4 regions of the Variovorax sp. LjRoot130 genome follow, and region 1 is predicted to be linked to each of the others. Evidence: predicted binding sites of a transcription regulator. Region 1 holds the regulator's gene; each other region holds the start of a gene.
The links. The regulator sigma-54, encoded in region 1, starts transcription at its own class of promoters, with help from an activator protein. The targets are predictions, from matches to a motif close to TGGCANGNAANCTGCTTT.
Positions count from the first base shown of each region.

Region 1 (5,358 bases):
CGGCACGCCGCCGTAAGTGACCTGTTTGCCGATCACGCGCTCGGGCGAATCGGCATACGCCTCGGCGGTGGTCCAGATGAGGTCGAGCTTGCCGGCGTTGAGGTTCTCGACGATCGGGCTGTAGCCCAGCAGGTCGTTGGGCGCCGGCGGACGTGGTGCCGGGGTGGTGGCCGGGGCAGTCAGCTCCTCGAAGCGCCGCTGTCGTTCCTCCCGCGCGAGCGTGGGCGCGACCACGGTTTCGATCGGCCGCACGTGCTCGCTGTTCCAGTACAGGTCGAACAGGCTGGAAAGGCGCGGGATCAGGGCGCCGGCGACGAAGGTGTCGAGGTCGATGAAGTTCGCGCCGGCCGTCTGCGTGAAGTACGGGTTGCCGATGTTGCGCCCGCCGGCTACCGCCATCGCGCCGTCGGCGATGAAGAGCTTGTTGTGCATGCGCCGGTTGACGCGGCTGAAGTCGAAGAGCGAGGCCGAGAAGCGCCTGAGCATGCTGCCGCGCCCGGCCGGAAACGGGTTGAAGAGCCGCAGCTCGAGGTTGGGCGTGGCGGCCAGCGCGAGCAGCAGCTCGTCCTCGCCCGCAGTGTAGAGATCGTCCATCAGGAGCCGCACGCGCACGCCGCGCTGGGCCGCGTCGCGCAGCGTGCGCAGCAGGTAGCGGCCGGTCTCGTCGTTGTCGATCTGGTAGTACTGGACGTCGAGCGTGCGCTCGGCGCGGCGCGCGAGCTCGAGCCGCGTGTTGAGCGCGAAGTCGCCGCTGGGCATGAGCCGGAAGCCGCTGAGGTCCGCATCCGGCTGCGAGGCCTTGGCGATGCGGCCCAGCACGGTGCCGGTGGACAAGGGCATCGCCTTGGACGGCGTGCGCTCGAATTCGGCCGGCAGCATCGCGCAGCCGCTGGCGAGAAGAAGCACCGCCATCAAGGCCAGGCCGAGGCGAATCCAGCTTGGTAGCGGACTCGGACGGCGACTCATCGCTAGAGTGCCTTGCGCAGGTTCGCAGGCGCGATGCGCAGCGCCTCGCGGTACTTGGCCACCGTGCGGCGCGCGCACTCGATGCCCTGCTCCTTGAGCATCTCGGACACCTGGCTGTCGGACAGCGGCTTCCTCACGTCCTCGGCGCTCACGAACTGCTTGATCAGCGCGCGCACCGCGGTGCTGGAGGCGTTGCCGCCGGTTTCGGTGCCGAGCGCCGAGCCGAAGAAGTACTTGAGCTCGACGGTGCCGTAGGGCGTGGCCATGTACTTGGCGGTGGTCACGCGGCTGATGGTGGATTCGTGCAGGCCCAGCTCGTCGGCGATCTCGCGCAGCACCAGCGGCCGCATCGCGAGCTCGCCGTGCACGAAGTAGCTCTTCTGCCGCTCGACGATCGCGTTGGAGACCCTGAGGATGGTGTCGAAGCGTTGCTGGATGTTCTTGATGAACCAGCGCGCTTCCTGCAGCCGCTGCGACAGCGCCTGGCTGCCCTCGCCCTTGTGCTGCTTGAGCGCGCCGGCATAGATGTCGTGCACGCGCAGCCGCGGCATGACCTCGGGATTGAGCATGACGCGGAACTTCGCGTTGGTGCCGTGGCCGATGCGCGTGACGATCACGTCGGGCACGACGATGTTGCGCTCGACGTCGACGAAGCGGCGCCCCGGCTTGGGCTCGAGCCTGGCGATCAGCTGCAGTGCGGCGCGCACCTCGTCTTCGTTGCTGCGCGTGAGCGTGGCCAGGCGCTTGAAGTCGCGCCGCGCGAGCAGCTCCATCGGCTGCTTGCAGATCGCGATGGCGGTCTTGCGCACCTGGGCCTCCTCCTCGCTCTCCTTGGCGCTCGCCAGCTGGCGCAGCTGGATGGTCAGGCATTCGCCGAGGCTGCGGGCGCCGACGCCGGCCGGCTCCAAACTCTGCAGCAGGCCCAGCGCGACCTGGAAGTGATGCACCAGTTCGTCGAACTGGTCGTTGTCGTCGCCCGCGAGGCCCGAGGCCAGCGCCGGCAGCGAATCCTCGAGGTAGCCGTCGTCGTTGAGCGATTCGATCAGGAAGCGCAGCGCGGCGCAGTCGTTCTCGTCCAGGCGCAGCGACAGCGCCTGCCGGTGCAAGAAGGACTGCAGCGATTCCTGGCTGCGCGCGAGCTCGGTCGCATCGGTGCGCTCGTCGTCGCCGAGGTTGTTGGCGCGCGCGGGCGCATCGCCGCCCCACTCGCTGTCGTCGGGCGCGAGGTCGACCGTACCGTCGCCCTCCCAGTCGGGTTCGCTGTCGGCGGGCGCAGCCGCTTCGGCATCGCCGTTGGCGGCGACCGCCACCTCGGCCGGCGCCGCGGCCGAGCCGGGGACGAAGTCAGCCTCGCCCTCGGCCTGGCGGTCTTCGTCGCGCACCGGCGCATCGGCCGCCTCGAGACCGAACTCCTCGCGCGGCGCCTCTTCGGCCGTGCGTTCGAGGAACGGGTTCTCGTCGAGCATCTGCTCCACTTCCTGGCTCAATTCGAGCGTGGAGAGCTGCAGCAGCCGGATCGACTGCTGCAGCTGCGGCGTGAGCGCCAGGTGCTGGGAAACGCGCAGCGAGAGCCCTTGCTTCATCGAAGTACGGTCCCCTACATCCGGAAATGCTCGCCCAGGTACACGCGTCGTACCTCGGCGTTGTCGACGATCTCCGAAGGCGTGCCTTGTGCCAGCACATGCCCGTCGCTGATGATGAAGGCGTGATCGCAGATGCCCAGCGTCTCGCGCACGTTGTGGTCGGTGATGAGCACGCCGATGCCGCGTTCCTTCAGGAAACTGATGATCCGCTGGATCTCGATCACCGCGATCGGGTCGATGCCGGCGAAGGGCTCGTCCAGCAGGATGAAGCGCGGCTGCGTGGCCAGCGCCCGCGCGATCTCGACGCGGCGGCGCTCGCCACCCGACAGCGCCAGCGCCGGCGAATCGCGCAGATGGTCGACGCGCAGGTCGTGCAGCAGTTCGCCGAGGCGCTCCTCGATGCGCTGCTTCGACAGCGGCACCGGCCGGCCCGCGTCGTCGGGTTCGCGCTGCAGCTCGAGCACGGCGCGCACGTTCTCCTCGACCGTGAGCTTGCGGAAGATCGACGCTTCCTGCGGCAGGTAGCTCAAGCCCATGCGGGCGCGGCGGTGGATCGGCATGTGCGCGATCGGTTCGCCGTCGATGCTGATCTCGCCCGCATCCGCCCGAACCAGCCCGACGATCATGTAGAAGGAGGTGGTCTTGCCCGCGCCGTTGGGCCCCAGCAGGCCGACCACCTCGCCCTTTTGCACGCCGAGCGAGACGTCCTTGACGACCTTGCGGCTGCCGTAGCTCTTCTGCAGGCCGCGCGCCTCGAGGCGGCTGCCCAGGACTTCGTTGCCGCCGCTCACTTGCGCTGCTCTCCGCCGAGCGTGGTGGTCGAGCGCAGGCCCGTTCCGGACGCCGGCGCGGAGGCGGCCGGCGCCGCCGGCCTGGCGGACCCGGCAGCGGGCGCCGAGGCGGCCGCCTTGGGCGTGAGGATGGCCTTGACGCGGCCGCCGGGCTGGGTCGCCACGCCCGCATTGGGCGGCAGCGGCGAGCCGTTGACGGTGAAGGTGTCGTTGCTCTGGTCGTAGACGATCAAGGGTCCGCTGCTTTCGTCGTTGGGTGTCGCGCCGACCAGGCGACGCATCACCGCACGGCGGATGAACTTCACGTTGTCGGCGCGGCTGTCGTACTCGATGACTTCCGACTCGCCCTCGATCCACTCGTCGGGGCCGGCGTCGCGCTTCTGCTTGAAATAGGCCAGCTTGCCGGGCGCGGCCGTGACGATGCCGTACTGGTAGCCCTCGGGATCCTGCCGCACGTCGATGCGGATGCCGCGGATGATGATGGTGCCCTTGGTCACCACCACGTTGCCGGTGAAGACGCTGGTCTGCTTGAGGTCGTCGTAGCGCATGGCGTCGGCCTCGATGTTCATCGGCTTGGTGCGGTCCGCCTTCTCGGCCTGCGCCGCCGACACGAGGCCGGCCACGCCCAAGGCGAATACGAAAGCGCGACAAAGGTGGCGAGAAACGGAGGAGGAATGTAACGACGTCATAAAAGGCACGAAACTTGCTGGGCGATTGTATGCGGCCTCATGGATCCGGTTTCCGCCGGCGGATGAAAAAGCCCGCCGAAGCGGGCTTCCTGCTGGTTGCCGCGACGAGCGGCGGGAGGCGCTTTTTTACGCGCTCTTGCGCGCTTCGCCGACCAGGAAGTCAGTGACCTGCAGCGCGCGGTCCATGCTGCGCGCGAGTTCGCCGTCCGTATACCACCTGCCCGCGATGCCCATCGCGGGCACGCCGGCCACTTGGTAAGCCTCCTGCAGCTGCTTGGCGCGCTGGATCTTGCTCGCCACGCTGAAGGACTTGAAGTTCTCGGTGAACTTGGCCTTGTCGAGGCCGTTGGCCGCGGCCCAGTCGATGATCTGCTGCTCGCCTGAGAGGTTCTGGCGCTGCTGGTGGATCGCGGCGAACACCTTGCGCTGGTATTCGTCGACCTTGCCCATCGCTTCCAGCGCGTAGTAGAGCCGCTGCTGCGGCTGGAAGCTGGGCTGGAAGGCGACCGGCACGCGCTTGAAAGACACGTGGGCGGGCAGCTTCTTGATCCAGGTCTCGAGCGTCGGCTCGAAGGCGTTGCAATGCGGGCAGCTGTACCAGAAGAACTCGATCACCTCGACCTTGCCGGCCGGCGCGTCGACCGGCACGCGCTTGTCGAGCACGGCGTAGTCGGTGCCCGCCTTGGGCGCGAGCGCCTGGGCGTGCGAAGGTGAGGCGAAGGGAAGAAGCCCCAGCGAAGTGGCGGCCAGCGAAAAGTCACGACGTTTCATATTAAGAAGTTCTCCTGTGCGGCTGACAGAGCCCGCGGCTGGCCCGGAGTTCCCGGACCGGCGAGCTTGAGTATGGATGAAGGCTCAGCGCTGGACGCGCACCAAGGCAGATTCGAGGCCACCGCCGTCGAGCCGCTCCTTGAGCCGGTCCGCATCTTCCTTCTTGTTGAAAGGCCCCGCGCGCACGCGGTAGACGGTGCGGCCGGCCTGCTCGCGCTCGGTGATGCGCGCTTCCACGCCCATCAGCGAAAGCTTGGCGCGCTGCGCCTCGGCGTCCTCGGGGGTGCGGAAGGCGCCGGCCTGGACGAAATACATGAAAGGATCGGTGCTGGCGCTGGGCGCCGCGGCGGCGGTGGTGGCGCCGGGGCTGGCACCCGAACGTGCCCGCGCGAGATCGCCGATCGGGTCGTTCGATGGCGGCACCGCGTTGGCTTCGGCCGGCAGGGGCGGCCGTCCGGCGCGCTGTGGCTGTTGCTGCTGCGCGCCGGGTGGCACCACCACGGGCGCCGGCGCGGTCGGCGGCGTGGGCGCCCCCGCCGTGGCAGGCTGGGGCGGTGC
Region 1 covers NZ_CAXURM020000001.1:5,474,369-5,479,726, forward strand. Annotated here, with positions in the region: gene ACSQ86_RS27140 (phospholipase D family protein) at 1-966, opposite strand, end outside; gene ACSQ86_RS27145 (RNA polymerase factor sigma-54) at 969-2,549, opposite strand; gene lptB (LPS export ABC transporter ATP-binding protein) at 2,564-3,340, opposite strand; gene lptA (lipopolysaccharide transport periplasmic protein LptA) at 3,337-4,029, opposite strand; gene ACSQ86_RS27160 (thiol:disulfide interchange protein DsbA/DsbL) at 4,156-4,800, opposite strand; gene ACSQ86_RS27165 (SPOR domain-containing protein) at 4,885-5,358, opposite strand, start outside.

Region 2 (5,358 bases), 3.5 Mb from region 1:
GTTCTCGGTCGAAGCGAACACGCGCTCGACGGCGAGGTAGACGTTCTCGTAGCAGGTGAGCCAGGGCAGCAGCGAATGGTTCTGGAACACCACCGCGCGCTCGGGCCCCGGGCCCTTGATCTCGCGGTTGGCGCACAGCAGCACGCCCTGCGTGGGCGTGGTGAGGCCGGCGATCAGGTTCAGCAGCGTGGACTTGCCGCAGCCCGAATGCCCGATCAGCGTGATGAACTCGCCCTTGGCCACCTGCAGGTTGATGTCGCGCAACGCGAGGAAGCTGCCCTTGGGCGTCTTGAAGCGCTGTTCGACGTCGTGGATTTCGATGTACTTCATGATGGACCGATCGTCCTGAGCTTGTCGAAGGGTCATGCCTTCACCTCTTCGAACGTGAATGCGGTGGCGATCCGGATCAGCGCGAACTCGAGCACGAGCCCGACCATGCCGATGACGAAGATCGCGATGATGATGTTGGCGACGTTGAGGTTGTTCCACTCGTCCCAGACCCAGAAGCCGATGCCGACGCCGCCGGTCAGCATCTCGGCCGCCACGATCACCAGCCAGGCGGTGCCGACCGCGAGGCGCACGCCGGTCAGCATGTAGGGCAGCACGGCGGGGAACAGGATCTTGGTGAGGATCTTCCACTCGGAAAGATTGAGCACGCGCGCCACATTCATGTAGTCGCTGGGCACGCGCTGCACGCCCACCGCGGTGTTGATGATCATGGGCCAGATCGAGCAGATGAAGATGGTCCAGATCGCGGCCGGGTTGGCGCCCTTGAAGACCAGGAGGCCGATCGGCAGCCAGGCCAGCGGCGACACCGGTCGCAGCAGGCTGATCAGCGGATTGAACATGCGCGAGAGGAACTCGAAGCGACCGATCGCGAAGCCGGCCGGGATGCCGACCGCGGCGGCCAGCCCGAAGCCGAGCGCCACGCGCTGGAGCGACGAGAGCACGTTCCAGCCCACGCCCTGGTCGTTGGGGCCCTTGCTGTAGAAGGGATCGCTGAACACGGTCAGCGCCTGTTGCCAGACGGCGGCCGGCGACGGGAAGCCGGTGGTGCTTTTCAGCGCCACGAGTTCCCAGATCAGGACCAGCAACGCAAAGCCAAGGATCGGCGGCAGCACGCGCAGCCAGATCCAGCTGAAGTCGCGCGGGGCGCGGGGCGTGGTCTCTTCCTGCGCGGGCTCTGCAGGCGGGACGGAGGCGGCCGCGGACTTCCTGGCGGCTGCCGGCGTGGCGAGCTGCCCCTGGGCAGCCTCGAGCGGGGAGTGAAAGACGGCACTGACCATGGCGGGCTCCTCAGGCATTGACCTTGAACGACTCGGCGTACTTCTTCGGATCCTTGCCGTCCCACACCACGCCGTCGATCAGCTTGCTGCTGCGCATCGTGTCCTTGGGAACGGAGGTCTTGGTCGCGGCTGCAGCCTGCTTGTAGATGTCGATGCGGTTGATCTCCGTGGCCACCTTGAGGTAGTCCGGATGCTCCTTCAGCAGGCCCCAGCGCTTGTGCTGCGTGAGGAACCACATGCCGTCGGAGAGGTAGGGGAAGGTCGCCGCGCCGTCGTTGTAGAACTTCATGTGGTTCGGGTCGTCCCAGTTCTTGCCCAGGCCGTTGGTGTAGCGGCCCAGGATGCGCTGGTTGATGGCGTCCACGCTGGTGTTGACGTAGCTCTTGTCGGCGATGGTTTCGGCCATCTTGTTCTTGTTCTGCAGACCGGCGTCGATCCACTTCCCGGCTTCGAGAATCGCGGCCGTCACGGCGCGCGCCGTGTTGGGGTATTTCTTGACGAAGTCGCCGGTGGTGCCGAGCACCTTCTCGGGATGGTCCTTCCAGATGTCCTGCGTGGTGACGGCCGTGATGCCGATGCCGTCCATGATCGCGCGCTGGCCCCAGGGCTCGCCGACGCAGTAGCCGTCCATGTTGCCCACGCGCATGTTGGCAACCATCTGCGGCGGCGGCACGGTGATGACCTTGGCATCCTTCAACGGGTTGACGCCGTTGGCGGCCAGCCAGTAATAGAGCCACATCGCGTGGGTGCCGGTCGGGAAGGTGTGGGCGAAGGTGTATTCGCCTTTCTCCTTCGCCATCACCTTGGCCAGCGAGGCGCCGTCGACCGCGCCCTTGTCGGCCAGTTTCTTCGACAGCGTGATCGCCTGGCCGTTGTTGTTGAGGGTCATCAGGATGGCCATGTCCTTCTTCGGCCCGGCGGTGCCGAGGTGCACGCCGTAGATCAGGCCGTAGAGCACGTGGGCGAAGTCGAGCTCGCCATTGACCAGCTTGTCGCGCACACCGGCCCAGCTGGCTTCCTTGCTCGGCACGATCTTCACGCCGTACTTCTTGTCGATGCCGAGCACCGAGGCCATGACGACGCTGGCGCAGTCGGTCAGCGGGATGAAGCCGATCTTGACTTCCTCCTTTTCTGGCTTGTCCGAGCCTTGGGCCCAGACGGCTGCGCGCAGGGCGGGGTCGAGCCCGACCGCGCCGATGGCGGCGGCTTGCAGCACGCGGCGGCGATTCAACTTCGGTTTCAGCAAATCGGTCATGGGGCGAGCTCCGGAATGAAGAAAAGACAAAAAGCACAAAACAAAAAAGGCGTCCCGACCACGCACGGGCCGCTCGATAACGAGCCCTTGCGGGATGGGGACGCCTTTGTCCGGTTCGGTGGGTCGCACCCGCCGTTGGATGCCACCTGCCTGAAGACCCTTGCAGGTCTATGCAGGTTTGTTAAGCAAACTGCGTGCCAGCAGTTCAGAGGGGTGGTTTGCTATCAAATCGATAGCCTCCGAAGTCCGCGTCGTGAGGCAAGAGGCGCCGAATCCCTTGAACTGCGATCGAAGCACAGTTGTTGTGCAGCGCACCAATTCAGGTGCGAGGCGCCCGGGACGCCGGCTCGCCGGGCAGGTATTCGGCCATCGAGAGCACCGATTCGGCGACGTCGACCAGCCTGCGGTTCTGGCTCATGGCTGTCTGGCGCAGCATCTTGTGCGCCTCCTCCTCGCTGAGGCGGCGGTGTGCCATCAGCAGGCCCTTGGCGCGTTCGACCAGCTTGCGCTCGTTCAGGGCCGCGCGCACGGTGTCGAGTTCGTCGCTCATCGCCTGCAGCCGGTGCGACTGCTCCTGCACCATCTCCAGAATCGATCGCTCGAGCTGCCGGCCATAGGGCGTGGCTGAACCCATGGTTTGCGGGTGGCCCGGCGCGTCTGCAGCGGGCTGCTCGTCGAAGAAGACTGCCGCCGGTGTACCCGCCTCGCGCGCCAGCTTGGCCAGCAGCACGTCATGGGCCTGCAGCTCGGCCCGGGCCTGGCTCGTTTTCTGTTCGCAGATCCGGCGCAGGTCGGCGGCCAGGCGCTCTTCGATCGATTGCATGGCGTCGATGCGCCGGCTGCAGCAGTCGAACCAGGTCTGGCTCAGTTCGGTATCGAGTGCCACGCCGGCGGGTGCCGCGCAGGCGATGCGGCGCAGCCGTTCCTGCTCCGCCAATTGGGCGGGGGATTGACTGCTGCGCCAGAGCTCGGCGATGCGCGCGCCCGAGAACTCGGCGAAGACCTGGAAGCAGCGCTCCTGCGATTCGATCAGATGCAGCCATTGCTGCTGGCGCGCGCTGTCGTTGTGGCCCGAGGCGAAGGCCGCGGCGCCGCAGGCGCGCTCCTGGCCGGCGAACTCCTTGCCCTGCATGAAATTGAACATGGCCACCAGCTGACGAGAGATTTCCGGGTCGGTGGCGCCGTCCGCGGCCTCGAACACGACTGCGAGCAGCCCTGCGATCAGCTTGACGAAGGCGGCCGTCGCCTCAGCCGGGCTGAGCTCCAAGGCGCCGACGCGACGGCGCAGCTCGGGCAGGCCCTCGAGGCCCGGCAGCACCCAGGCGATGCGGCTGAACAGGCGCGCACCGTTGCCGATGCGGCCCGCGTCGGCCTCGAGCTGATCGAACGAAGCGCGCACCGCCTCTTCCACGCGCAGGCATTCGGCGATCTGCTCGCTGCGCTGCGAGACGAAACGGTGGCCACGCGACGCCAGCAGCACGTTCGAGATGCCGCGTTCGCGCTGCAGCGCATGGACCAGGCGGCCGATCGTGCCGACCAGCGCGCTGGTGCGGGCGAGCTGCTCCAGCGCGTCGATTTCGCAGCGCAGGGCGGCCATCAGAAAGCTCAGTCCGGATTTCATCGTGGGGCGGCATGGCTGAAGAGCCATCCTAAGGACATGCAGCAACATCCGTGCCCCGACATCGTGCGCACCCTACACTCGTCGCATGTTTGTATTGGGAATCGAATCGTCCTGCGACGAGACCGGCGTGGCCCTGGTCGAATCCGGCGCGAGCGGCTTGCCGCGCCTGGCCGCGCACGCGCTCCACAGCCAGATCGCGATGCACCAGGCCTATGGCGGCGTGGTGCCCGAGCTGGCCAGCCGCGACCACATCCGGCGCGTGCTACCCCTGGCGCAGACGGTGTTGTCCGAGGCCGCCCGCTCCCTGCCCGAGATCGACGTCGTCGCCTACACGCGCGGGCCGGGGCTGGCCGGCGCGCTGCTGGTGGGCGCCGGCGTGGCCTGTGCACTGGGCGCGGCGCTTGGCAAGCCGGTGCTGGGCGTGCATCACCTGGAAGGCCACCTGCTGTCGCCCTTTCTCAGTGCCGATCCGCCCGAGTTCCCCTTCGTCGCGCTGCTGGTCTCGGGCGGTCACACGCAACTGATGCGGGTCGACGGCGTGGGGCGCTACGAGCTGCTCGGCGAGACCATCGACGACGCAGCAGGCGAAGCCTTCGACAAGAGCGCCAAGCTGATGGGCCTGCCCTATCCTGGCGGCCCCTGGCTCGCCAAGCTGGCGGAGGAGGGCGACGCCGCGGCCTTCAAGCTGCCGCGGCCCCTGCTGCACAGCGGCGACCTCGACTTCTCCTTTGCCGGCTTGAAGACGGCGGTGCTGACGCAGGCCAGGAAACTCGGCGGCGAGCTCGAAGCGCGCAAGGCCGATCTGGCCGCCTCGACCCAGGCCGCGATCGTCGACGTGCTGCTGAAGAAATCACTGGCCGCCATCGAGCAGACCGGGCTGGACCGGCTGGTGGTGGCCGGGGGCGTGGGTGCCAACCGGGCTTTGCGCGAACAGCTCAATGCGGCATGCGCGAAGCGCGGCGTGCGCGTGCACTACCCCGAGCTGCACCTGTGCACCGACAACGGCGCCATGATCGCGATGGCCGCCGCGATGCGCCTGCAGGCCGGCCTGGGGCAGGCGAGCGAGCGCTATGCCTTCGACGTCAAGCCGCGATGGCCACTGGCTTCGCTCTGCGCGCCGGAGCCGGAGTTCGGGTAGTCGCGCCTTTCTTGCCGTGCGAGGGCAGCGGCAGCACCTCGAGCACCTTGCGCCAGAG
Region 2 covers NZ_CAXURM020000001.1:1,964,917-1,970,274, forward strand. Annotated here, with positions in the region: gene ACSQ86_RS09950 (ABC transporter ATP-binding protein) at 1-330, opposite strand, end outside; gene ntrB (nitrate ABC transporter permease) at 363-1,286, opposite strand; gene ACSQ86_RS09960 (CmpA/NrtA family ABC transporter substrate-binding protein) at 1,297-2,541, opposite strand; gene ACSQ86_RS09965 (nitrate- and nitrite sensing domain-containing protein) at 2,861-4,162, opposite strand; gene tsaD (tRNA (adenosine(37)-N6)-threonylcarbamoyltransferase complex transferase subunit TsaD) at 4,248-5,300, shown strand; gene ACSQ86_RS09975 (alpha/beta hydrolase) at 5,245-5,358, opposite strand, start outside.
Region 2: the regulator sigma-54 is predicted to act here: its motif matches at 2,724-2,741, upstream of ACSQ86_RS09960 (CmpA/NrtA family ABC transporter substrate-binding protein).

Region 3 (5,358 bases), 5.0 Mb from region 1:
CTCCTTGCCGTCGCGGTCGGCCAGCGGGCCGGCATAGATCTGCTTGCCCTTGAGCAGTGCGTCGCGTTCTGCTGTGATCGCGGCGGCCTTGTCCTTCGGCACCCCGGGGCCGAAGCCCGCGATGTCGGTGCCGCCCGCGCTCATCGGAATGAAGGCGCCGTATTGCGCCGGCTTCCAGTTGCCGGCCATGATCTTCTTCAGCTCCGGCGAGAGGAACTTGTCCCACACCCAGACCGAGGAGCACAGCGTGGCCTTGGGCGCGAACTGCCGCAGGTCGCGGTGATGGCCGGTGCCGTAGACGCCGCGCTCCTGCGCCACGATCTGTGGCGTCGGGCTGTCGACGTGCTGGCCGATCACGTCGGCGCCCTGGTCGATCAGCGCGGCCGCGGCGGCGCGTTCCTTGACCGGGTCGTTCCACGAGCCGGTGTAGATCACGTTCACCGTGGCATTCGGGTTCATCTTCTGCGCGCCGAGCGCGAAGGCGTTGATGGTCCAGTTGACGACGCCGAAGGGGTTGGCCGCGACGAAGCCGAGCTTGCCGGTCTTCGAGGCTGCGCCTGCAGCCATGCCGCAGAGGTACTGGCTCTCGTAGGTGCGGCCGTAGAAGGATTCGAGGTTGGCGCCGTTGCTGGTGCCCGAGCCGTTGAGGAAGGCCACCTCGGGGTACTTGGCCGCGAGCTCCTTGAAGCTGTCGGAATAGCCGAAGGCGGTGCCGATGATGATGTTGGCGCCGCGCTGGATGAACTTCTCGGCCGCGGGCTTGATGGCGGATGCGTCTTCCGGCACGTTCTCGACGAACTGGATCTTCTCGCCCGTTTCCTTCTCGACCTTGATGCGCGCCTCGTCGAAGGCCTGCGTCCAGCCGCCGTCGTTCTTGGGGCCGAAGTACAGCATCGCGATCTTCGGCTTGCCCTTCAGGGTGAAGCCGTCGGCGGCCACCGCCGGGCCGATCAGCGCGGCGCCCGCGACAAGCGCTGCGACCGCGCAAGGAATCGATTTACGCAACATCACTCGGACCTTTCATCATGAAATTGATACGGAACACATTGCCCTCGGGGTCGAGCAGCACCGACTGGTACCAGTGGTAGTAGGTGACGTAGGGCGCCTTGACGAGCGTGGCGCCGGCAGCGACGGCGACCGGCACCATGCGGTCGACTTCCTCTTGCGAATCGACATCGATGTTCAGCAGGAACTTGACCCCGCGCGTGTCGGAGAACTCGGCCAGCTGCAAGAGCTCGTAGGCATCGAAGGCGTTGAAGCCCAGCTTGGCCTTGCCCGCGTCGAGGCCGCGGAAGATCGGCGAGCGGATGGCCTCGATCTCGGGGAAGCCGAACACGCGCTGGTAGAAGCCGCTGAGCGCGACGACGTCTTTCGCGAAGACGTTGACGTAGGAAAGATGAGGCATGTTCAGGCTGTCACTTTGGTGCCGCCGAAGGTCGTCTGTTTCAGGAACTTCGACTTCAAGTGGTCGCCGGAAGAGATCGGCGCGTACTTCGGCGCCTCGCCCGGCGCGAGGCAGCTCGGCAGGCACTCGACCATCGCGTCGTAGTTGGGCTGGTGGAAGAACACCAGCGACTGCCGGCGGTTGGTGGCGGCCGCATCCGGCGGCGGGTTGACCACGCGGTGCAGGGTCGAGACCCACAGGTCGTTGGTCCACTGCATCATGAGGTCGGCGATGTTCACCACCAGGCCGCCCTCGACCATCGGCACGTCGACCCATTGGCCGGCCTTGTTGAAGACCTGCAGCCCCTTGTCGTCAGGCAGCACGACGGTGAGGCTGCCGTAGTCGCTGTGCGCGCCGGCGCGCAGCTGGCCGGGCAATGCAGCCTCGGTCTGCGGCGGGTAGCTCAGCACGCGGAACATGCTGATGTGCTTGTCGATCTTGTCGTCGAAGAAGGTCTCGGGAAGTTCCAGCGCGAGCGCGAAGATGCGCATCAGCGAACGCGAGAGATCGCTCATCGCCTCGAAGTATTCGTCGAAGGCCGGCTGGAAGCCCGGCAGATCGGGCCAGACATTGGGCTCGAAGTGCGGGCCGGCCGCAGCGCCCCGGTGGTAGTCGTCGGCCGGCACATTGGAGGGACCGATGGAGAAGGACTCCTTCAGGTCGCCCGGCGCCGCTTCTTCGAGGCTGTACGACAACCCTTCCTCGCCCACCGCACTGTAGCCGCGCACCGCGTCGTCGCGCGGGCGATCGACCTTGCGCTTGTCGGCCAGCGGCAAGGCGAAGAATTCACGCGAGGCCGCGGAGACGCGCGCGATGAGTTCGGGGGCGATGCCGTGGTTGGTGATGACCAGGAAGCCGATGCTGCGGCAGGCCTCGTCGACCTTGCGCGCCACCTCGGCCTTGCCTTCGGGCGTTCCGGAAAAGAAGGGCGCCAGATCGATGATCGGTACGGACAGCAGGGTCATGCTTTCAATCCTTCGGTGTGACGGTGGCGGCGCTTCGACATGCAACGTCCATGCCAGTTGGACCAAATGGACAAATGCGCTTTGCTGCATCGGCGTGGTGCGCGGGCAGCGGTGCGGCACGGCGAATGCGTGCGCTGGGTGTTGCCATGGTGCGTACCATGGGCGGTATGGCTCGTGCATGCGGGCTGCATCGCAGACAACGAGAATCCCGGGTGGAGAAAGAAGCAAAGCAACACATGCCGAAAACTCGCAGCAGCAGCATCAAGCCGCCGTCCGTGCTGGCCGTCGAAGCGCCGCCATCCAAGCGCGTGCATCCGAAGCGCGCGCCCGTGGCGCGCAGCGTCACGTCGGTGAACCGGCGGCTGCGCCAGATCGAGGACAAGCGCGCGGCGATCCTGCGCGCGGCGCTCGGGCTCTTCTCGCGCTTCGGCCTGCACGGCACCAGCGTCGACCAGGTCGCAGCGCGTGCGGATGTCTCGAAAAGCAACCTGCTCTACTACTTCGCCAACAAGGAGGAGCTCTACGTCTCGGTGCTGCGCGAGTTGCTCGCCGTGTGGCTGGAGCCGCTGCGCGGCTTCAGCGCCGAGCAGGACCCGCGGCAGGCGATCGGCGACTACATCCGGCGCAAGCTGGTGATCTCGCGCGACCAGCCCGATGCCTCGCGCCTGTTCTGCCTCGAGATGATCCAGGGCGCGCCGCTCTTGCGCGACGAACTCGATCGCGAGCTGCGCGACCTGGTGACGCGCAAATCCGAAGTGATCCGCGCCTGGGTGGCCGCCGGCAAGCTCGCGCCGGTCGATCCGCATCACCTGATCTTCGCCTTGTGGGCCACCACGCAGCACTACGCCGACTTCGGCGTGCAGGTGCAGGCCATCACGGGTCGTACGCTGGATGACCCGGAGTTCTTCGAAGAGACGGTGGACAACGTGCAGCGCATCGTCTTGAGCGGCATCACCACGCGCTGAGCGCGCCGCGCGCTCAGTGCGGCGCGGCGACGATGTCGTGGTAGCGGCGGTCGAAGTAGATCAGGCCGTGCGCGGTGCCGCCGATCGCGATCGCAACGGCCTCGCAGAACAGCACGTCGTGGGTGCCCACCCGCGTCACCTGCGACACGCGGCAGTCGAAGGACACGGCCGCGTCCTCGAGCACCGGCGCACCGGTGCGCTTGCGGCTCCAGCGGCCCGCGGCGAAGCGCTCGTCCATCGGCGTCTTGCCGCCGAACAGGCCCGACAGCGCCTGCTGCCCCGCGGCCAGCGCGTTCACGCAGAGCACGCCGTTGGCCTGGAAGGCCGGGTAGACCGAGGCCGAGCGATTGAGGCAGACCAGCAGCGTCGGCGGCTCGTCGGTCACGCTGCACACGGCCGATGCGGTGAAGCCGGCGCGGCCGCCGGGGCCGTCGGTGGTGATGACATGCACGGCCGCGCCGAGGCGGGCCATCGCATCGCGGTAGTCGCTCTTGGGCAAGGCGTTCATGGCGGCGGTGCTTTCCTCAGGCGAGCGCGCAGGCTTCTGCGAAGTCCAGGCGCGGCAGGCGGCCGAACAGCTTCGAGGGGTCGCCGTGGCCCAGGTTGATCAGGAAGTTGGTGGTCCAGGGCGTGCCGGTGAAGAAGGCGGCGTCGATCTTCGCCCTGTCGAAGCCGGACAGCGGCCCCGCATCCAGCCCCAGCGCGCGCGCGGCGAGCAGCAGGTAGGCGGCTTGCAGCGTGGCATTGCGAAAGGCGGTTTCGCGGGCGGCCTCGACGCTGCCGGTGAACCAGCTTCTGGCGTCGGCATGCGGGAACAGCGTGGGCAGCTTGTCGTAGAAGGCGCTGTCCCAGGCCGCGATCACGGTGACCGGCGCGCTCATCGTCTTCGCCAGATTGCCCTTCGACAAGGCCGGCGCCAGGCGCGCCTTGCCCTCGGGCGTGCGCACGAAGACGAAGCGGCCCGGTGAACAGTTGGCCGAGGTCGGCCCGGTGCGCGCCAGCGCGTAGACCTGTTCGAGCAAGGCGTCGGAGACCGGCTCAGGGCGCCAGCCGTTGTGCGAGCGGGCCTCGGTGAAAAGAAGTGCCAGGGCGGCGTCGTCCAGGGAGGGTTTCATGCGGGGACTCCAGGTGCGCCCACGCGCGCCAGGAAGGCGAGCAGGCTGCGGTTGAAGAGCTCGGCCTCGGTCACGCTGTGTGCATGGCCGCCATGGGGCACGCACTCGAGGCTCGCGTGAGGCAGGCCCTCGGCGAGGCGCTGCGAGCAGGTCCAGGGGACCAGCACGTCGTCGGTGGCGGCTGCCACCAGCGCGGGCGCGGCGATCTCGACCAGCCGCGCGTCGACATCGAAGGCGCGCAGCGCACCGATGCGCGCGCGCATGTTGGCCTCGCCGGGGAAATGCGCGAGCGCATGCTCGACTTCGTCGGCCACGCGCTGCGCGTGGGCGGCGCACCAGGCGGCGGGGTAGAGAAAGATGGGCTGCGCCTCGACATAGGCGCGTGGGCCGCAGGCGCCGAGCAGCGCCAGGCGCGCGTCGAAGCAGCGGGCCGAATGCGGATTGGGCTTCGACCACGCGTTGACGAGCACGAGGCTGGCCACGCGCGAGGGTGCGTCGAGCGCGAGCTGCAGGCCGACCAGGCCGCCGAGCGCGTGGCCCACCAGGTGGCAGCGCGCCGTCGAGGTGGCGTCGAGGATCTCGATCACGTCGCGCGCCATGTCGGCGATCGCATAGTCGGCCTGCAGGTCGACGGGGCTGCGGCCGGTGCCGCGCTGGTCGTAGGCGATCACGCGGTGGCCGGCCCCGATCAGTGCAGCGATCTGCGGCAGCCAGAAGCCCGCCGAGCCGCCGAGGCCCGAGGACAGCAGCACGGCCTCGCCCTCGGCCGGCCCGTGCACCTCGTAGTGCAGCGGCATGCTCAGGCCTTCTTGCCCACGTGCGCGATCGAGGCGATCTCGATCAAGGCGTCGGGCTTCACCAGGCCGCAC
Region 3 covers NZ_CAXURM020000001.1:498,089-503,446, forward strand. Annotated here, with positions in the region: gene ACSQ86_RS02600 (BMP family ABC transporter substrate-binding protein) at 1-1,008, opposite strand, end outside; gene ACSQ86_RS02605 (VOC family protein) at 998-1,405, opposite strand; gene ACSQ86_RS02610 (isopenicillin N synthase family dioxygenase) at 1,408-2,409, opposite strand; gene rutR (HTH-type transcriptional regulator RutR) at 2,646-3,374, shown strand; gene rutF (NADH-dependent FMN reductase RutF) at 3,388-3,882, opposite strand; gene ACSQ86_RS02625 (malonic semialdehyde reductase) at 3,899-4,489, opposite strand; gene rutD (pyrimidine utilization protein D) at 4,486-5,286, opposite strand; gene rutC (pyrimidine utilization protein C) at 5,289-5,358, opposite strand, start outside.
Region 3: the regulator sigma-54 is predicted to act here: its motif matches at 2,448-2,465, upstream of ACSQ86_RS02610 (isopenicillin N synthase family dioxygenase).

Region 4 (5,358 bases), 270 kb from region 1:
CTGCAGGCCGGTACCGACGAGGCCAACGCGGCCATCCTCGAGGCCGGCGTCGCGAATATGCAGCTGCAGGGCATGGGCACCACGCTTGTGCTGGCCGCCTTCGGGTCCAAGCGTGCGATCGTCGGCCACATCGGCGACTCGCGCTGCTACCGGCTGCGCAACGAAAAGCTCGAACAGCTCACGCGCGACCATTCGCTGCTGCAGGAGCAGCTCGACGCTGGCGCAATCACGCCCGAGCAGGCCATCCTGTCGCCGCACCGCAACCTGGTGACGCGGGCGCTCGGCATCGAACGCCATGTCGAACTCGAAATGCACGAGCACAACGTGAAACCCGGGGACCTTTTCCTGCTATGTTCCGATGGGCTGAGCGAGATGGTCCCCGACGCGCAGCTTTTCACGCTTTTGTTACAAGATATCGGCCTTTCGGAGAAAGCAACACTTTTGGTTTCAACTGCGAATGACAATGGCGGCAGGGACAACATTTCGGTTGTCCTCGCCAGAGCAGGCTCAGGTGAAGCGCTCGAGGCATCCGGATAGCCCAAAAAAATGAGATCCAGGAGTCGGCCATGCCGAAAATGATCGTTTCGATCGACGGTGTCGTCATCAAGGAGGTGACGCTCGCCAAGGACCGCACCACGCTGGGACGGCGGCCGTACAACGACATCGTGATCGACAATCTGGCGATCAGCGGTGAACACGCCGTGCTGCACATGATCGGCGGCGACGTCTACCTGGAAGATCTCAACAGCACCAACGGCACCTACATCAATGGGCGTGCCGTCAAGAAGCAGGCGCTCGAGCACAACGACGTTGTCGAGGTCGGCAAGTACAAGATCCGCTACCTGGTGGCCAGCGGCGCCTCCGAAGGGGCCGGGCCGGCGCCGCACATCGCGCCGGCACCATCAGGCCCGATTCCCCTCAGTTCCGCACCCACGGTGCACCAGCCCTTCGGCGGCGGCACCGGCGTGGCTGTCATGCGCGTCCTGTCGGGCAGCGGCGCCGGGCGCGAACTCTCCCTGCAGAAGGTCGTCACCACGATCGGCAAACCCGGCGTGGCCGTCGCTGCCGTCACGCGGCGCCTGCACGGCTACGTGGTGGCGCCCATCGACGGCGGCACTGAGCTCAACGGCGAACCGCTCGGCAACGAGGCCGTCGCCCTGCAGGACGGCGACGTGCTCGAACTCGGCGGCACGCGGATGCAGTTCGTCGCCGGCTGAGAGCCGGCGGGCGCGCCGAGGCTTTCGTACGGGAGGCTTGACCCCACTGCCGGCTGTAGATGCCAAAAAAGTCCTTTACCAGCTATACGCGCAGCGTTTAGCCTCAATGGCGTTGCAGCCCAAAGACCAGAACTGGGATGGTGCAACCCGGTTCGAAACCAAATAGAAAACAAAAGGCCTCGCATATGCAGGTGCGCGTGTTGGGTTGCTCGGGCGCCATCGCCAAGGACTGCCGCACGACGTCATTCCTGGTCGACAGCGACCTGCTGGTCGACGCCGGCACCGGCGTCGGCGACCTGAGCCTGGACGAAATGAGCGCCATCGACGACGTGGTGCTCACCCATTCGCACCTCGACCACATCGCCGCGCTGCCCCTGATGATCGACGCCGTGGCCAGCCGCCGCGGCAAGCCGCTGCGCGTGCATGCGCTGCGCCCCACCATCGAGGCGCTGCGCGCCCACGTGTTCAACAACGTCATCTGGCCGGATTTCGCGAGCATTCCAAGTCGCGAGGCGCCGTTCGTGAGCTTTCATGACATCGTGGTCGGGCAGCAGTTCGAACTCGGAACCCGGGCGCTCAAGAACATCGAGGTGCTGCCGGCTGTGCATACCGTGCCGGCTTGCGGGTACGCCGTGCGCTGTGCTGAGGGTGGGCCGAACTGGGTCTTCAGCGGGGACACGGAGCGTAATCCGGCCTTTTGGCAGCGGGTGAACCAGCTTGATGTGGGGATGCTGGTTATTGAAACGGCGTTCAGTAACCGGGAACAGGCCTTGGCCCAGCGCAGCTTGCACTTGTCGCCCGCGACTTTGGCCGACGAACTGGCGAACATCGCGCCCGGCAAGAACTACCCGATCTACATCACCCACACCAAGCCGGCCGAGACCGAAGAGATCATGAGCCAGATCGACGGGTTGACAGCGAGTTCGCAGATGCATGGCACGAAGGGATGGGACATTCGGTGGCTGGAGGCGGCGGGGGTGCTGCAGGTCTGACACTGTGGGTGGTGGACTGACAAATTTGTCATCTCACGTGTGGCGTTTGCAACAGGTTGTGTCACCTGTTGTAACCCCGGCGAGAATAAATGCACACCAAGGTTTGCTTCAGAGGCGAGCAGCCGGGATGGCACAGATGCTGCGGAGGTTGAACGCACCGGGGGCCTTCCTCGGGCCCTTCAACCAACTGGAGTTTCTTGAAATGAACCGTCGTTCCATCGCACGCAACGTGCAAAAGGGTTTCACCCTTATCGAATTGATGATCGTTGTGGCGATCATCGGCATCTTGGCTGCTGTGGCGCTGCCGGCGTATCAGGATTACACCACCCGCGCCAAGATCTCCGAAGTGCTCGTCATGGGCGCTCCGGCCAAGCTGGCGGTCGCTGAAACCACCTCGTCGCTTGGTCTCCTTGCCTCGGTCACCGCGTCCAATAGCGGCTACGTCTTCCCCGGCGCAACAAAGTATGTGTCGAATGTGGTCGTTGCCAACGATGGCTCGGGCCTCGTGACGATCACCTCGACGGTTCCCAATGCGACGGGCGATATCCTGCTGACTCCGGCGAATGTCGGCACCAACACCGGTCAGCTGCGTTGGACGTGCTCCTCTGCCATTGCTTCGAAGTACCTGCCTTCCGAATGCCGTCCCAGCTGATCGTTGACCAGCGATAGAAGCGGCCCTCGGGGCCGCTTTTTTGTTCGCGACCTCTTTCATGACGTATCGAAATTTCGCAGACGGCTTTCTGGCGTGGATGATTCCCGCGTTCGCCGTCGTCGCATTTTCCGGCGTCATCACTTTTTTCGGGATCGCGGATCCGTACGATTTCTCTCGAAAAGCGCAGATCATCTGCCTGTCGACACTCATCGTCTGCTCCGTGTTTCGCCTGCCCGCGGTCATTCATGGAAGGCCGTGGTCCGGCCACTGGATCTGGGCGATTTCGCTGGCGCTTCTGGCGATCTGCCTGCAGGGCACTCGGTGGTCGCCGTTTTCCATCGCCGACGCCACGCTGTATGGCATGCTGTTTCTGGGGGTGTTTTTTTGTGCGAGGCTTTTCGAGGACGACCCGCAAAGGCCGGATCGAAGCGCAGTGATCCTGGCGCTCGCCCCGTCGCTCAATATCTGGTTGATGGTGTTGAGCATCATCGATCTTTGCATGAGCGGCACATGGCACGACTGGCAACTGGTGTTCACGACGGTCCGCGAATTCGACGATGCCTTGCTTCCGTGCCTGTTCCTGCTCTGGCATCGGCCCGGCGGATTGGCGCGAGCGCGGATGACGCCGCTGGTCTGGCTGCTTTCGACGCTCTATCTGCTGGCACTCTGGCAAGACGGCGCCCGCTCGGTCCTGCTGTCCGCGACGAGCGCGCTGTTGCTGGTGGCGCTTCTTCGAAAGGATTCAGCCCTGCTTCGTCTGCCGATTTCGTCGCTCGCCGTCGCGGGGGCATTCTTCTACGGCATGCGTTGGCTCTTCGACTCGGACCATACGACCAAGACCGTATTTCGCCTGACCACTTCCTCCCGAAGCGATTTGTGGGGCGGCCTCGTGGAATCCTGGGCCCGATCGCCGTGGGTGGGAATAGGCGGCGATCAATTCGGAAGGCACGACGGCCTCGTGATCGCGATGCACCCTCACAATATTGCGCTGCAATGGATCGGCGAGTACGGATTCTTGGGAGTGGGCGCCCTCGTTCTCGTCGGATTGCTTCTCTACCGGTTGATTCGGGGGCATCGCTGGATTCCTCCGTTTTGCCTCGGCGGCCTTTTGGCGTGCGTCATGAACAGTCTGTTTTCAGGCGCCTTTGTCTACCCCTTGAGCCAACTACTGATCGTATGGATGGCTGGATGGGCGCTGGCGTGTTACCGGAAGCGCTCAACCGATGCAGCCGCGGCGGCGGCCCCTCCAGCGGCGAATCTCAGGTCGCGCGCGCCGATCGTGCTGGTGTCCGCGATGCTGCTGGCAGGCATGTGGGCTGTCCATGGCCGTGACGTGCTGTCTCGCCAATCGTCCAATGATTCAGGCAATGTGTCCCCGCCTCGCTTCTGGCAACGCGGGGCCGTCCTTCATCTCGACATACCCGATGCGAGGCAGTAGCTGCTTTTGACGACGGAACAGGCTGTCCCATGTCGAATTCTTCCCAGGCCTTGAGCATCGCGGCGGCGGTGCCGAAGGCCCGCTCGACCCGCAATCCATCGACAGGGGTGGGCTGGTCGCTGTTGGCTTTCGGCTTCGCCCTGCCGTGGCTGATTCCCGTGCATTCCTATCCGTGGTCCACGCTCTACACCGAGGTCGCCGCCGGTCTGGCCGTGCTGCCGCTGGCCCTGTGGGCGGTGACGCGGCGTGCGCGAATGGATTTCGACCTGCTCTCGATGGGTTTCGCTGCCGCTGCGCTGATTCCCCTGCTGCAGGCCGCCGGCGGCATGTTCGCGTTTCCTGCCGAGGCGCTTCTGATCAGCGTGTACCTTCTGGGTTGCGCCGTGTCGGTTGCGATCGCCAGGTCCTGCGAGGCGCTGGCCCCGGGCCGTCTGCCGGACGCGCTGTTCGCCGGCTTCGTCGTGGCCGCCCTGATCTCGACGGCGCTCGCGCTGGCGCAATGGCTCCTGCTGGACTGGGGGCCCTTGATGGCGCCCATCTCGACAGGCAGCCGTCCCATGGCCAATGTCGGCCAAGCCAACGAGTTGAGCACGCTTCTGATGTGGGGGCTCATCGGCCTGTGGTGGGCCCACGCCCGACAGCGCATCGGCGGTGCGGTTGCGGTGCTTGCCGCGGCAACCTTACTGCTCGGGATTGCGAGCACGCAGTCCCGCACCGGCTGGCTCGGCATTGCACTGCTGTTGGCCGTCGCGTGGATCTCGCCGGCCTCTCTGGGGACCGCAAGGCACCGGCCGGCTTTCCTCGGGCTGGGGCTGTGGTTCGCGGTGCTGGCGCTCGGTTGGACTTTCGCCACAGCCTTGATTGACGCCGGTGGTGCCGACAGCCTGGGTTCGCGCCTCAGTTCGGGGCGCCGGCCAGAGATATGGTCGCTGATGATTGATGGCATCCTGCATCGGCCGTGGCTGGGTTATGGTTGGAATCAAGGTCGCTTGGTCCAGGTCGATGCGCTACCGCAGTACGCCGACCTGAAACTGGGCATCCAGCACGCCCACAACCTCG
Region 4 covers NZ_CAXURM020000001.1:5,742,285-5,747,642, reverse strand. Annotated here, with positions in the region: gene ACSQ86_RS28440 (Stp1/IreP family PP2C-type Ser/Thr phosphatase) at 1-537, shown strand, start outside; gene ACSQ86_RS28435 (FHA domain-containing protein) at 567-1,217, shown strand; gene ACSQ86_RS28430 (3',5'-cyclic-nucleotide phosphodiesterase) at 1,403-2,209, shown strand; gene ACSQ86_RS28425 (pilin) at 2,412-2,861, shown strand; gene ACSQ86_RS28420 (O-antigen ligase family protein) at 2,920-4,299, shown strand; gene ACSQ86_RS28415 (Wzy polymerase domain-containing protein) at 4,350-5,358, shown strand, end outside.
Region 4: the regulator sigma-54 is predicted to act here: its motif matches at 2,338-2,355, upstream of ACSQ86_RS28425 (pilin).